Linked DNA regions of Sinorhizobium fredii NGR234. Each later gene encodes a partner of the first gene's protein in a complex. Links are inferred from orthologs where the notes say so. Each region holds a gene or a part of one and is shown in the gene's direction. Other genes may lie near its edges.

Region 1 (3,162 bases):
CGTCACCCGCGTACTGGAGACTGAAATGCCAACCCTCTTCCGGTTCCTGTTCTTCTGCGCCATCGTGGCCGGCATGATCTATGGAACCATGGTGGCGCTCGTCACCTTCGTCGAGCCGGTGGAGCGCGACGTCACGGTGCGCATTCCATCCGAACGGGTCAACAAGCCGCAATGACGGATCTTTCGGAAGCCCATCTCGAAGCTTTCCTGGAAATGATGAGCGCCGAGCGCGGTGCGGCGATCAACACGCTGCAATCCTACGAACGCGATCTCAGGGACGCGCTCGCCTTCCTGCGCTCGTCAGGGGCACGGCTCAACAGTGCGACGGCCGACGATCTGAAACGCTATCTCTCGCACCTGGCCGGCGAGGGCTTCAAATCGTCCTCGCAGGCGCGCCGGCTGTCGGCGCTCCGGCAATTCTACAAGTTCCTCTATGCGGAGGGGCTGCGCGGCGATGACCCGACCGGCATCCTGGATGCGCCCAAGAAGGCGCGTGCCCTGCCCAAAACGCTCAGCATAGACGACGTCACCCGACTGATCGGCCAAGCCGAGGCGGAAGCCGCCGCCGGCGGCGAGGACGCCTTCGCGCGGCTTCGCATGCACGCACTGATCGAGCTTCTCTATGCGACCGGCATGCGCGTCAGCGAGCTCGTCTCGCTGCCTGCGAGCGTGCTTGCGCAGAATGGCCGCTTCCTGGTGATCCGCGGCAAGGGCAACAAGGAACGGCTTGTGCCGCTGTCGCAGGCGGCGATCCGCGCTATGCGGACGTACGGCGACGCGCTGCGCAGGAGAGCGGCGGAAGCGGAGAGCCCCTGGCTGTTCCCCTCCTCCGGCAAATCCGGCCACCTGCCGCGCCAGGTCTTCGCCCGCGACCTCAAGAGTCTCGCCGCGCGCGCCGGTATCAGGGTCGCCGTGATCTCGCCGCACGTGCTGCGCCACGCCTTCGCCAGCCATCTGCTGGCCAATGGCGCCGACCTCCGCGCCGTGCAGGAGCTGCTCGGTCATTCGGACATTTCGACGACACAAATCTATACGCATGTGCTGGAAGAACGGCTGCACGAGCTGGTGCAAAACCACCACCCCCTTGCCAAACAGGCGAAAAAACAGGATTAGGACCGGCGGGCAGGTTGGCTTTGCCGGACGGTCCTTGTCGCAAAACGATCGGAAACGCATCTCATGCACAACTATCTCGACTTCGAAAAACCCATCTCTGATCTCGAGGGCAAGATCCTCGAATTGAAGAAGCTTGCCGGCGAAGACGAGAGCGTAAACACGTCCGACGAGGTCGCGCGCCTCGAAGGACGCGTCCGCGATGCGATGATGGAGATCTATTCCAAGCTGTCGCCCTGGCAGAAGACGCAGGTCGCGCGCCACCCGTCCCGGCCGCATTTCCTCGACTATGCCGCGGAGCTCTTCACCGAGTTCACGCCCCTTGCCGGCGACCGCAATTTCGCCAATGACGATGCCATCCAGGCGGGCCTGGCGCGGTTCCGCGGCGCACCGGTTGCGGTGATCGGCCAGGAAAAGGGCAACGACACCAAGTCGCGCATCAAGCACAATTTCGGCAGTCCACGCCCCGAGGGCTACCGCAAGGCGGTCCGCGTCATGGAAATGGCCGATCGGTTCGGCCTGCCGCTGATCACGCTGGTCGACACCGCCGGCGCCTATCCCGGCGTTAACGCCGAGGAGCGCGGCCAGGCCGAGGCGATCGCCCGCTCGACCGAAATGTGTCTCAACGTCAAGGTGCCGATCGTCACCGTCGTGATCGGCGAAGGCGGTTCCGGCGGCGCCATCGCCATCGCCACCGGCAATCGCGTCTATATGCTGGAGCATTCGATCTACAGCGTCATCTCGCCGGAAGGTGCGGCCTCGATCCTCTGGCGCGACTCGACGCGCGCCAAGGAAGCGGCCAGCAACATGAAGATCACTGCCGAGGACCTGAAGTCGCTCGGCGTCATCGACGGCATCATTCCCGAACCGGTCGGCGGCGCCCATCGCGATCCGCAGGCCGTGATCGGCCGCACCGGCACGGTCATTGCCGATGCGCTGAAGGAGCTGTCCGGGCGCAACGGCGACGAGCTTAGGGCGGATCGCCGGCAAAAATACCTGAATATCGGCCGGAATCTTTGACCGGACGAGGCGGCGAACCGCGTTTCGCCTTAACCTTGGTCGGGATCCAGGATTAACCATTGCGATCAAGTTGCCACGCATGGCAACCGGAAATCGGGACTATGGCCAAATCTTGGCCATATTCATGGGGTCATGAGAAACGGCCGTTCGCAGGGGGCGCCTGCACGGTTAAGATTTCGTGAAGAATAATGTCTTACTGATTCGTTGATGCCTCTTCTTTGCGGATGAGGTGTGCACGGATGGAATCTGGCTAAAACGGGCTTTTGCCAATGCGTTTCAGGAATCTTGTCATCACCACCGCCATCGCCGCCGGGCTCGCCGGCTGCACGAACGAAACGCTCGATTCGGTCAACCTCTCCTCCGTCAAGAACAAGACGGAATACCAGCTGTCCAGCAAGATGGTCAGCAAGATGAGCGAGCTGGGGATGCAGAAGACGTCCCCGATCCTCTTGCGCATATTCAAGGAAGAGGGAACGCTCGAGGTCTGGAAGGCGAATACGTCAAGCCGCTTCCAGCTTCTGAAGAGCTACAAGATCTGCGCCTGGTCGGGAAAGCTCGGCCCCAAGGTGAAGGAGGGCGACCGTCAGGCGCCGGAAGGCTTCTATCCGCTCTATCCGCACCAGATGAATCCCAATTCGAATTACTATCTGGCGATCAATACCGGCTTCCCGAACGCCTATGACAAGGCGAACGGCCGCAGCGGCACGCATCTGATGATCCACGGCGCCTGCTCGTCGTCGGGCTGCTATTCGATGACGGACGAGCAGATCATCGAGATCTTCGCCCTGGCACGCGACGCCTTCAAGGGCGGCCAGGAGAGCGTCCAGTTGCAGGCCTTCCCCTACCGGATGACCGCGGAAAACATGGCGCGCCACCGGGACAATCCGAATATCGAGTTCTGGAAGATGCTGAAGGTCGGCTACGACCAGTTCGAGGTGACCAAGCGTCCCCCGCAGGTCAATGTCTGCGAGAGGAAGTACGTCTTCAACCAACAGACCGACGGCAGCTTCAATCCATCCGGCCAGTGCCCGG
Region 2 (3,246 bases), 730 kb from region 1 along the record:
GACGAGCACTGTGCCTCGATCACCGCCGGCTCTCCGGGCGTGCTGCACGGCAACCGCACCTACCTGCTTCAGGACGGCGACGGCCAGATCAAGGAAGGCCACTCCATCTCGGCCGGTCTCGATTATCCGGGCATCGGTCCGGAACATGCCTGGCTCAACGATATCGGCCGGGTCGAATATGTGCCGATCATGGACCATGAGGCGCTCGAAGCCTTCCAGACGTTGACCCGCCTTGAAGGCATCATCCCGGCGCTCGAGCCGTCGCATGCGCTCGCCGAGGTCATCAAGCGCGCGCCGAAAATGGGCAAGGACGAGATCATCCTGATGAATCTCTCCGGTCGCGGCGACAAGGACATCTTCACCGTCGGCAAAATTCTGGGAATGGGGCAGTAACGAGTATGACCGCACGCATGGAACAGAGGTTCGCCGACGTTGCGGCAGAGGGCCGTCCAGTTCTTGTCACTTATTTCATGGGCGGCGATCCCGATTTCGAGACGTCGCTTTCGATCATGCAGGCGCTGCCGAAGGCCGGCGCCGACGTGATCGAGCTCGGCGTTCCCTTTTCCGATCCGATGGCCGACGGCCCGGCGATCCAACTCGCCGGCCAGCGCGCGCTCAAAGCCGGACAGACGCTTGCCAAGACGCTCGAACTCGCCCGCCGCTTCCGGGCCGAGGACCAGCGCACCCCTATCGTGCTGATGGGCTACTACAACCCGATCTATATCTATGGCGTCGAGCGGTTCTTGAACGATGCCGTCGAAGCCGGCGTCGACGGGCTGATCGTCGTCGATCTGCCGCCGGAAATGGACGACGAGCTGTGCATCCCGGCGCTCAAGAAGGGCATCAGCTTCATCCGCCTGGCAACGCCAACGACCGACGACCGCCGCCTGCCCAAGGTTCTCGAAAATACCTCCGGTTTCGTCTATTACGTCTCGATGACCGGCATCACCGGTTCCGCTCTGCCCGATCCGTCGCGGATCGCCGGTGCGGTGGCGCGGATCAAGTCGCACACGTCGCTGCCTGTCTGCGTCGGTTTCGGCGTCAAGACCGCCGAGCATGCGCGGGTGATCGGCGCCTCTGCCGACGGTGTCGTGGTGGGGACGGCGATCGTCAACCAGATCGCCTCGAGCTTGACGGAAGAAGGCCGCGTCACCGAGGCGACGGTGCCGGGCGTCGAGGCGCTGGTTCGGGGCCTTTCGGCCGGGGTGCGGGCGGCACGCCTTGCAGCAGCCGAATAATCGCCCATATTGGCGCGCAGAAGCCGAAGGACAGCTTCAGGAGTCTACTAAGTGAACTGGATCACAAACTACGTTCGGCCGAAGATCAATTCGATGCTTGGCCGCAGGGAAGTTCCGGAGAACCTCTGGATCAAGTGCCCTGAAACCGGCGAGATGGTGTTCCATCGCGATCTCGAAGAGAACAAGTGGGTCATCCCGCAGTCCGGCCATCACATGAAGATGCCGGCCAGAGCCCGTCTCAAAGATCTTTTCGATGGTGGAATCTATGAAACGCTGCCGCAGCCGAAGGTGGCGCAGGATCCGCTGAAGTTCCGCGATTCGAAGAAATATCTCGACCGCCTGCGCGACAGCCGCGCCAAGACCGAGCTCGAGGACACGATCGTCGCCGGCCTTGGCCTCGTCCAGGGCGTCAAGCTGGTCGCGGTCGTGCACGAGTTCAACTTCATCGGCGGCTCGCTCGGCATGGCGGCCGGCGAAGCGATCATCAGGGCCTTCGAGAAGGCGATTGCCGAAAAATGCCCGCTGGTGATGTTCCCGGCCTCGGGTGGCGCCCGCATGCAGGAAGGCATCCTGTCGCTGATGCAGCTTCCGCGCACCACGGTCGCGGTGAACCTGCTAAAGGAAGCGGGGCTTCCCTATATCGTCGTGCTCACCAACCCCACCACCGGTGGCGTAACCGCATCCTATGCGATGCTGGGCGACATCCACCTCGCCGAACCCGGTGCGGAGATCGGCTTTGCCGGCAAGCGGGTCATCGAGCAGACGCTGCGCGAGAAGCTGCCCGACGGCTTCCAGACCTCCGAATACCTCCTGGAGCACGGCATGGTCGACATGGTCGTCAAGCGCCACGACCTCCCGGCGACCCTTGCGCGCGTGCTGAAGATCCTGATGAAGAAGCCGGTGGAGGCGGCAAGGCGTGAAAGCGGCTCCCAGGTTTCGGCCTTGCCGGTCGCAGCCCGGGCCTGATCGCCGCCCGACCCAATCCGACACCACATTGAGTGCTGCGCGTCCGTTCGGAGGCGCAGGTGTCGCTGTAAGTGTTTTGATTTGCTGCGATTCCGTTTTAAGGAATCCTGCGCGGATCATCTTTTTCGAGGCAGGAACATGGCGGCGGCACAGGTCAGCGAGGCGGCGCAGGAGATCGAGAAGCTTCTTGCCCTCCATCCCAAGGGCTTCGACCTGTCGCTCGACAGGATCACGCGGCTGCTGGCGGCGCTGGGAAACCCTGAGACTCGCCTGCCGCCGATCATCCATGTCGCCGGTACCAACGGCAAGGGCTCCGTCACCGCGTTTTCGCGGGCGATCCTCGAGGCGGCCGGCCTCAGCGTCCATGTGCACACATCGCCGCATCTGGTGAACTGGCACGAACGCTATCGGCTCGGTGCCAAGGGCGGCAAGGGTGCGCTTGTCAGCGACCCGGTCCTCGCCGATGCGGTACGCCGCGTGGCGGAAGCCAATGCCGGCCAGAAGATCACCGTCTTCGAAATCCTGACGGCGGTCACCTTCGTCCTGTTCGCCGAGCATCCGGCCGATGTCGTGATCCTCGAGGTCGGTCTTGGCGGTCGCTTCGATGCGACCAACGTCATCGCCCGGCCGGCCGTTTCCGTCATCATGCCGATCTCGCTCGACCACCAGGCCTATCTCGGCGACCGGGTCGAACTGATCGCCGCGGAAAAGGCCGGAATCATGAAGCGCGGCTGCCCGGTGGTGATCGGCCATCAGGAGGAAGACGGCGTGCGCGACGTGCTCGTCGATACCGCCGAACGGCTCGGCTGCCCGACGTCCGTCTACGGTCAGGATTTCATGGCGCATGAAGAGTTCGGCAGGCTGATCTTCCAGGACGAGAACGGGCTTGCCGACCTGCCGCTGCCGCGCCTGCCGGGCCGGCACCAATATGCCAATGCCGCGGCGGCGATCCGTGCCGTCCGGGCGGCCGGATTCGACGTTCCCGAGGCGGCGATCGAGAAGGGCCTGGCGGGCGTCGAGTGGCCGGGGCGGCTGCAGCGTC

What was found.
Region 2: the proteins of NGR_RS24775 (region 1) and accD are in contact, whole or in part, in a solved structure (PDB 8UXZ), measured with the Escherichia coli proteins. The link is inferred for Sinorhizobium fredii NGR234 from one-to-one orthologs.

Annotation. Positions count from the first base shown.
Region 1 is NC_012587.1:2,836,580-2,839,741, forward strand. What follows is about bases 310-3,153. They hold NGR_RS24775 (acetyl-CoA carboxylase carboxyltransferase subunit alpha), read left to right. Parts: upstream 310-1,176; coding sequence 1,177-2,130; downstream 2,131-3,153. Other genes in these bases: xerD (site-specific tyrosine recombinase XerD), read left to right, coding at 310-1,113; NGR_RS24780 (L,D-transpeptidase family protein), read left to right, coding at 2,400-3,153. Also shown: NGR_RS32445 (hypothetical protein), read left to right, coding at 26-175; more of xerD, read left to right, coding at 172-309; more of NGR_RS24780, read left to right, coding at 3,154-3,162. UniProt on the Escherichia coli protein: Component of the acetyl coenzyme A carboxylase (ACC) complex. First, biotin carboxylase catalyzes the carboxylation of biotin on its carrier protein (BCCP) and then the CO(2) group is transferred by the carboxyltransferase to acetyl-CoA to form malonyl-CoA.
Region 2 is NC_012587.1:3,568,255-3,571,500, forward strand. Bases 319-3,246 are described here. They hold accD (acetyl-CoA carboxylase, carboxyltransferase subunit beta), read left to right. Parts: upstream 319-1,289; coding sequence 1,290-2,204; downstream 2,205-3,246. Other genes in these bases: trpB (tryptophan synthase subunit beta), read left to right, coding at 319-393; trpA (tryptophan synthase subunit alpha), read left to right, coding at 399-1,238; NGR_RS28015 (bifunctional folylpolyglutamate synthase/dihydrofolate synthase), read left to right, coding at 2,343-3,246. Also shown: more of trpB, read left to right, coding at 1-318.